Regions from separate parts of the Pannonibacter anstelovis genome, predicted to be linked through region 2. Evidence: riboswitches for the same ligand, from Rfam matches in the RefSeq annotation. Region 2 holds a riboswitch; the other holds the start of a gene.
The links. Region 2 has a riboswitch for S-adenosylmethionine ahead of V6L75_RS04290 (O-succinylhomoserine sulfhydrylase). Riboswitches for the same ligand answer to the same signal wherever they lie in the genome.
Positions count from the first base shown of each region.

Region 1: linked by a shared signal. The riboswitch ahead of V6L75_RS03285 (hypothetical protein) and the one ahead of V6L75_RS04290 (O-succinylhomoserine sulfhydrylase) in region 2 are both predicted to bind S-adenosylmethionine.

Region 1 is NZ_JBAKBF010000002.1:102,787-106,187, reverse strand. Features, by position in the region: gene V6L75_RS03295 (hypothetical protein) at 1-670, opposite strand, end outside; gene V6L75_RS03290 (YoaK family protein) at 760-1,491, opposite strand; SAM-I-IV-variant riboswitch at 1,687-1,798, shown strand; gene V6L75_RS03285 (hypothetical protein) at 1,870-2,157, shown strand; gene V6L75_RS03280 (acyl-CoA thioesterase) at 2,381-2,797, opposite strand; gene V6L75_RS03275 (Crp/Fnr family transcriptional regulator) at 2,819-3,401, opposite strand, start outside.
Region 2 is NZ_JBAKBF010000002.1:313,892-317,292, reverse strand. Features, by position in the region: gene V6L75_RS04290 (O-succinylhomoserine sulfhydrylase) at 131-1,333, opposite strand; SAM riboswitch at 1,374-1,453, opposite strand; gene V6L75_RS04285 (2'-deoxycytidine 5'-triphosphate deaminase) at 1,608-2,702, shown strand; gene V6L75_RS04280 (alpha/beta family hydrolase) at 2,776-3,401, opposite strand, start outside.

The sequences.
Region 1 (3,401 bases), 210 kb from region 2:
GAGCCAGCGCAAGGCTTGCAGGATAGGCGGGCCCCGTTCCCTGGGCAACGGCAACCTGGCTGGGCTGAATCCGGAAGTCCATCAGGCAAAGCGGCCGCAGCCGGTTGTTGACCGCAGAAGGCAGAATGGAAGTCTCCCAACCTGTGTCCTTATGCGCCCAGAACGTACCGGCAAGAGCGCCTGAGTTCACATAATAGACTCCGGTTCCACCACTCGCCTGCGCCGTGACATTCATATCCTGAAGATCATCCGTCGAAATGGTCTGTGCGACAGTCTGCATGGCCTGCAGTGACGTCTGAAAATCTGTGAGCGTCACGCCAAGCCGGACAAAGACATAGAACCGGCTGGTGTAAACCGGACCACACACATGCTGCATGTTTGTGGTCAGGGCGGCACGCGGATTGGTGATCTGACCGATCATGCCCCCCACCGCAAAATACAGACGGGTCCGGGCCGTTGTTGCCAGAAGGCCGCTTCGGTGGAGAGGCCTGAATCTCGTCGTATTGTCCGATCCTGCAAGCCCGTAATAGACACTGGGCAGCTGACCGGCCTGGATCGCCAGATGATCCTGATAGTTGCCTGTCTCCGCCCTCGGATCGAGACGAACCGTCCCAAAGCCAGCATTGTTTGCATTGATCATCTGCAGGGTGGCATCGTTTTGTACCGGCATGGGCTGGTCCTCATGACTGCGGGAGGCTGCGCCTCCCGATATGGACAGGGTCATGAGTGAAGACGCGCCCGCCAGAAAGCTGTGACGGATCAGCCTTGCCCGGAGGATAGAGGCCGCTGTGCCGCCGCCATGGTCAGCAGAATGCCGACGGGCAGCAGCAGTGCATAGAAACCGGACTGCATCATCCCGAAGCCCCCCATCAACCCGCCGCCGACGAAGGCCAGTATCACCTGCGCGTGCCGGATGGCGCCCGCCCGGGCGTCAGCCACCTGACCGGGCGCCGCCGGTGCCGTGGAAAGCCAGCCGGAAACCAGGCCGGCAATCAGGCGCATTGTGTTGCCGGTCATGAAGGTTGTCGGCGCGTGATAGCTCAGCAGCTCGCTCATGATCACGTTCTGCAACGACATGGCGAGGGTCGAGATCATCACGGCGGCGATTGTCGCAAGCGCCAGGGGATGCTCCAGTGGCCCGGCCAGCACTGCCACCAGCATGAACACTATCAGCAGCACCGCTTCCAGCACCAGCAATGGCGCCAGCCGCAGGTGCCCGGCCGCTTTCAGGCGGACGATCAGTTCGTACCAGCCAAGTGTTGCGGCAAAGAAGGTCGCGAGCACCACCAGCTTCAGCTTGGCGTCATCTGGCAGGGTAAAGATCTCCGTGCAAAGCACGACAAGCGTGCCCGTGACGAAGGCGGTGAAGGTGTGGAACAGGCCAAGGACGCAGATGACGTCGACATAGCAGGCACAGAATGCCAGCATCATTGCGGTCAACGGCCGGGCCGGATCAAACGGCCCCTGGCGGCTCATCCTCTCGCCGGTCATATGTCGCGTTCCCGTTGTCCCTCAGCCGTGCTCACATCCCTGCCTGCACGGCTCACCTGCGTTGCCTACACCCTGCCCTGCATCCCATTAAGGAGTTGTTGACCACCACACACGAGGTTCAGACGGGCACTTGGAAACAGGTTCAAACCGGTCTTCTCAGGTGATTGACCCCATGCGCCGTCCATGGCATAAAGCGGCCATCATCAAGAGAAGGGCTGGCGCCCTCGCCAACCTGCCCGGCCGGGCAAGGTGGTCCCCGCAAAGGGATGTGGCCATGGAGAAATCCAGGGCAACCAAGCGGTCAGAACGTCAATGCGCCAGTCCTCCTCGGGCAACCGATGGAGGATTTTTTTAATGTCGAGAAGAGAGAGAAACGCCGTGAACGCATCCGTCCAGATTGTCCTGGCCGGGGCACAGCTGAAGGACCTGGCCGCGCCTGCCGCCCGTTCTTCCCTGACCGCCTCGGAATTTTATGTCCTGCAGCGCCTGCGTCAGTTGAAACTGACCGCCGCGCTCCGCCGTACACATGCGCCGCTGACCTCAGAGATGCGCAAGACACGGGTGGAAGGGCTGATCGCATTGTGGAACACGGGTTGTTCCAAAGCGGTCGACGAGAGCCTTTACGCCGATCTCGAGCGTCGCGCCCGGCAGACCCTTCCCGGCTGATACGCTGCGGAAACCGCTCCCGAACCACGCTATTCTCACGTGCCATGGCTGATTGCCGTGCGCTCCGTGCTGTTCCGCCTGCTGCCAAGCAGGCCGCAAGCCGGTCAGGCCCGCCTGACCGGCTTCTTCCTTTTATTCATCATGCCATTATTCGCCGTGCCATGAGAACAGTGGCGAGGTTCCCGGCAGCGGGCCCGCCTTTGCGTGTATCACCCGCCGCAGGTCAGCACTCCGCCGGAACCGGACGCGGACGGCCATCCTCATCCACGGCCACGAACGTGAACATAGCCTCGGTTACTTTTTCCCGCTGGCCATACCGGTGGCGCAGAGCCCAGGCTTCCATGTTGATCTCCATGGAAGAGCGGCCAATCCGGCCAACACGGGTGTAGATACACAGCACATCGCCAACATGCACAGGGCGGATGAATTTCATCCGGTCGATGGCAATGGTCACCACGCGCCCCCCGGCCCGCTGGCCCGCGGCGATGCCGCCCGCAAGATCCATCTGCGACAGCACCCAGCCGCCAAAAATGTCGCCAGATGCGTTGGTGTCGGCCGGCATGGCCATGGTGCGAAGGGTCAGGTCACCGGTTGGCTGTTCGGTTTCTGCGTCCGAAGTGGCTGTCACATGGCTCTCCATGAAAGACGGTGGGGAGGAAAATCAGAGGGTTGCAGCCTGCTTGAGCACTTCCGGGCGCTCAAGGCAGTAGTATCCGGAAATACGGCTGATGGTGCCGAGCCGCTTCCAGTCGTTCAGCACGCGACTGACATTCTCGCGCGCGGCGCCTGCCATATTGGCAATCTCGGACTGGCTGAGCTTGTAGTGAATGAGAATGCGGCCGTTATCCAGCGGCTTGCCGAAAGTCTCCGCCAGCTGCATCAGCGTCTGGGCCACACGGCCCGGCAGCGGCAGGAAGGAACGGGCGGCCAGAACATCGTTGGACTGGCGCAGCCGCTTGCCGACGATGGCCAGCATGTGCCGGTAAAGCTGCGGATTCTCATCGGCAAAGCGCTCGAAGGCCGACTTGTCGATAAAGGCGAGCCGTGCCGCCTTCAGCGCCGTCACGGTGGCCGAGCGCGGGCGCCCGTCGAGCAGCGCCAGTTCACCCACCAGATCTCCCGGCCCGAGCACGGCCAGAAGCTGCTCATCCCCTTCGACCGAGAGAATGGAAACCTTGAGGGAGCCTTCCAGAATGGCATAACAGCCATTGCCCGGATCGCCTGTTTCGAAAAGGATCGCCCCC
Region 2 (3,401 bases):
TGTTGCCGGCTCCGCGTATCATTTTCAAGATATAGAGCGCCGCAACGCACCCGAAAAGTGCAGCCGTGAAAATGACTGACGGGGTGGAGCGCTTTCAAGCACTCCACCCCGTGCTGATATCGTTCCGTGCTCAGCGGGCTGCCGCCAGCGCCCGCTCGATGTCCTCGAGAAGGTCCAGCGGATCTTCGAGGCCCACGGACAGGCGCAGCATGCCTTCGGTGATGCCCAGTTCCAGCCGCGCCTCTTCGGCAACACTCTTGTGCGTTGTCGTGGAGGGATGAGTGATCAGACTCTTGGCGTCGCCCAGATTGTTGGACAGCTTGATCACTTCCAGCGCGTTGGTGAAGGCGAAGGCTGCTGCCTTGCCGCCCTTCAGCTCGAAGGCCAGCATGGTGGAGCCGCCGCGCATCTGCTTGCGGGCAACAGCGGCCTGCGGATGGTCGTCACGGCCCGGATAGATCAGGCGGGCAATGGCAGGGTCGCCCGCCAGACGGTCCGCAATGCGGGCCGCGCTGGAAGACTGCTGGGCGACGCGCAGCGGCAGCGTCTCCAGCCCCTTCAACAGCACCCAGGCATTGAACGGGCTCATGGCTGGGCCGGTGTGCTTGACCAGCGGCAGTACTTCTTCCTCGATCCACTTGGCATCGGAGAGGACGACACCGCCAAGGCAGCGGCCCTGACCGTCGATGTGCTTGGTGGCCGAATAGACCACAACATCGGCACCCAGCTTCAGCGGCGACTGGAAGATTGGCGTGGCAAAGACGTTGTCGATGATGACGCGGGCGCCAACGGCATGAGCGATTTCCGCCACGGCGGCGATATCGATCACATCCAGCGTCGGGTTGGTCGGGCTTTCCAGGAACACGGCCTTGGTGCCCGGCTTCACGGCAGCGCGCCACTGGTCAAGGTCGGTGCCATCTACAAGCGTGCTGGTGACGCCAAAGCGCGGCAGCAGGGTCTCGACAATGTAACGGCAGGAACCGAAAAGCGCCTTGGCAGCCACAACATGGTCACCCGCCTTGACCGAGGCCATCAGCGCCAGATTGACGGCGGCCATGCCGCTGGCGGTGCCGATGGCCGCTTCGGCTTCTTCCAGCTCGCACATGCGCTGCTCGAACATGGCAACGGTGGGGTTGGAATAGCGCGAATAGACATAGCCCGGATCCTCGCCGTTGAAGCGCGCTTCCGCTGCTTCCGCATTGGCGTAGACAAAGCCTTGCGTCAGGAAGATGGCTTCGGACGTTTCGCCGTGCTGAGAGCGGATGGTTCCGCCATGGACCAGACGGGTGGCCGGACGCAAGGGGCGGGAGGACGGGGTATCGGATGCGCTCATCGGTCTTCGCTCCAGAAACAAAAAACCGGCCATAAAGGCCGGGTGTTTCTCCCCGGCCTCTTTAGCAACTTGTTTAACGTGGCTGCAAGCCGGCCGGCTCAAATCACCACGGATCCTGTTCCGCCAAATACGCCATTCAGGGCCTGCGGTCAATCTTTGCCAGCGGTGAACCAGCCATGAAAGGGTTGGCCAAGGCCCTGCCATCGGCTAATGACAGCGCAGAGGAAGATAACGTCCCTCCCCGGCTCCCCCCGGGCTCCACGAAAGGCTTGTCATGCGCCCAGACGGCATTCTGCCCGCCCACATGATCGAGGACATGTTCCGCGCCGGAACGATCCGCAGCGAGCTGGCGCCAGTTGACGGCCAGATCCAGCCGGCAAGCCTTGACCTGCGTCTTGGCGGGCTCGCCTACCGGGTGCGCGCCAGCTTCCTGCCGGGCAATAACGTCAGCGTTGCGGACAAGCTGGATGCCTTTGCGCTGCACAGCATCGACCTGACACGTGGCGCTGTGCTGGAAACGGGCTGCGTCTACATCGTGCCGCTGCAGGAAAGCCTCGCCCTGCCCGATGCTATCTCAGCCACGGCCAACCCGAAAAGCTCCACCGGCCGGCTTGATGTCTTCACCCGCGTCATAGCCGATGGCGGGCGCGCCTTTGACACGGTGCCTGCCGGTTACAACGGGCCGCTCTATGCGGAAATATCGCCGCTCACCTTCCCCATTCTGGTGCGCAGCGGTTCGCGCCTGTCGCAGATCCGCTTCCGCGCCGGTGAACCGCTGATCCCGGACAGCGAGCTGGAAGACGTGCATGCGCGCCTGCGCCTTGTCTCCGGCGGCATGGAACGCATCGGCGGCGGCGTGCAGCTGTCCATCGATCTGGAAGGCTCCGGCGATGGCAGCCTTGTCGGCTACCGCGCCAAGCATCACACAGGCGTCATCGACGTGGACCTGAAGGACGCGCATCACCCGCTGGATTTCTGGGACCCGATCTACCGGCGCGGCGCGGCCGAACTGGTGCTTGACCCGAACGAGTTCTACATCCTCGTCAGCCAGGAAGCGGTGCATGTGCCGCCGGATTTTGCTGCCGAGATGGTGCCCTTCGATCCGCTGGTAGGTGAATTCCGCGTGCATTACGCCGGCTTCTTCGACCCCGGCTTTGGCCACAGCACCGCTGGCGGCACAGGCTCACGCGCCGTGCTGGAGGTGCGCTCGCACGACGTTCCCTTCATTCTGGAGCATGGCCAGACGGTTGGGCGGCTTGTCTATGAGCACATGGCCGAACGTCCGCACCGGCTCTACGGCGAAGGCATCGGCTCCAACTATCAGGGCCAGGAGCTGAAGCTCTCCAAGCACTTCCGCGCGCTCAGCTGATATGAACTCCCGATGAGCCTGGCTCATCGGGAATTGCTCAAGCCCGCGCGGCAGCCGCACCGGGCCTGCAATCTCAGGCGGCCAGAACCTTGCGGGCGAACTCCGCAACGGCCTTGGCGGTGGCCATGATGTTGCTGTCCCAAGTCGCGGGCGATTGGCCGCGGGGCCCCAGGTCGTGGTTGCCGTCTTCGAGGAACAGGATCTCGCAGGTGCCCGGCAGGGTCACGTCTTCCAGCTCGGCCTGACTGCCGAAGGGGTCACGCTCGCCCTGCGCAATGAAGATGGGGCGGCGGGCCTGTTCCAGCGGCTCAAGGCGCCAGACATCGGACTTGCCCTGCGGGTGGAACGGATAGCCGATACAGACAACGCCCTTCACGCGGCCCGGCAGCGAAGCGCCAGCCGTGAGCATGGCAGCGACACGCCCGCCCATGGACTTGCCGCCAATGAGGAACGGGCCTTCCACTTCGCTCATCAACGCCTGCATGGCCTTCTGATACGCGCCCACCAGCAGCTCTGCCTTCGGCGGCGGAGCCTTCTTGGCCGTCGTACGGCGGGCGGCCATGTAGGGAAACTCGAACCGCACCACGGCAATGCCTTCAGCCGCAAGGGCTGCGGCCAGCCGGTTCATGATGGCGGAGTCCATCGGCGCACCGGCGCCATGGGCCAGAAGCAAGGTCGCTTCCGGCGTGCCTTCCGGGC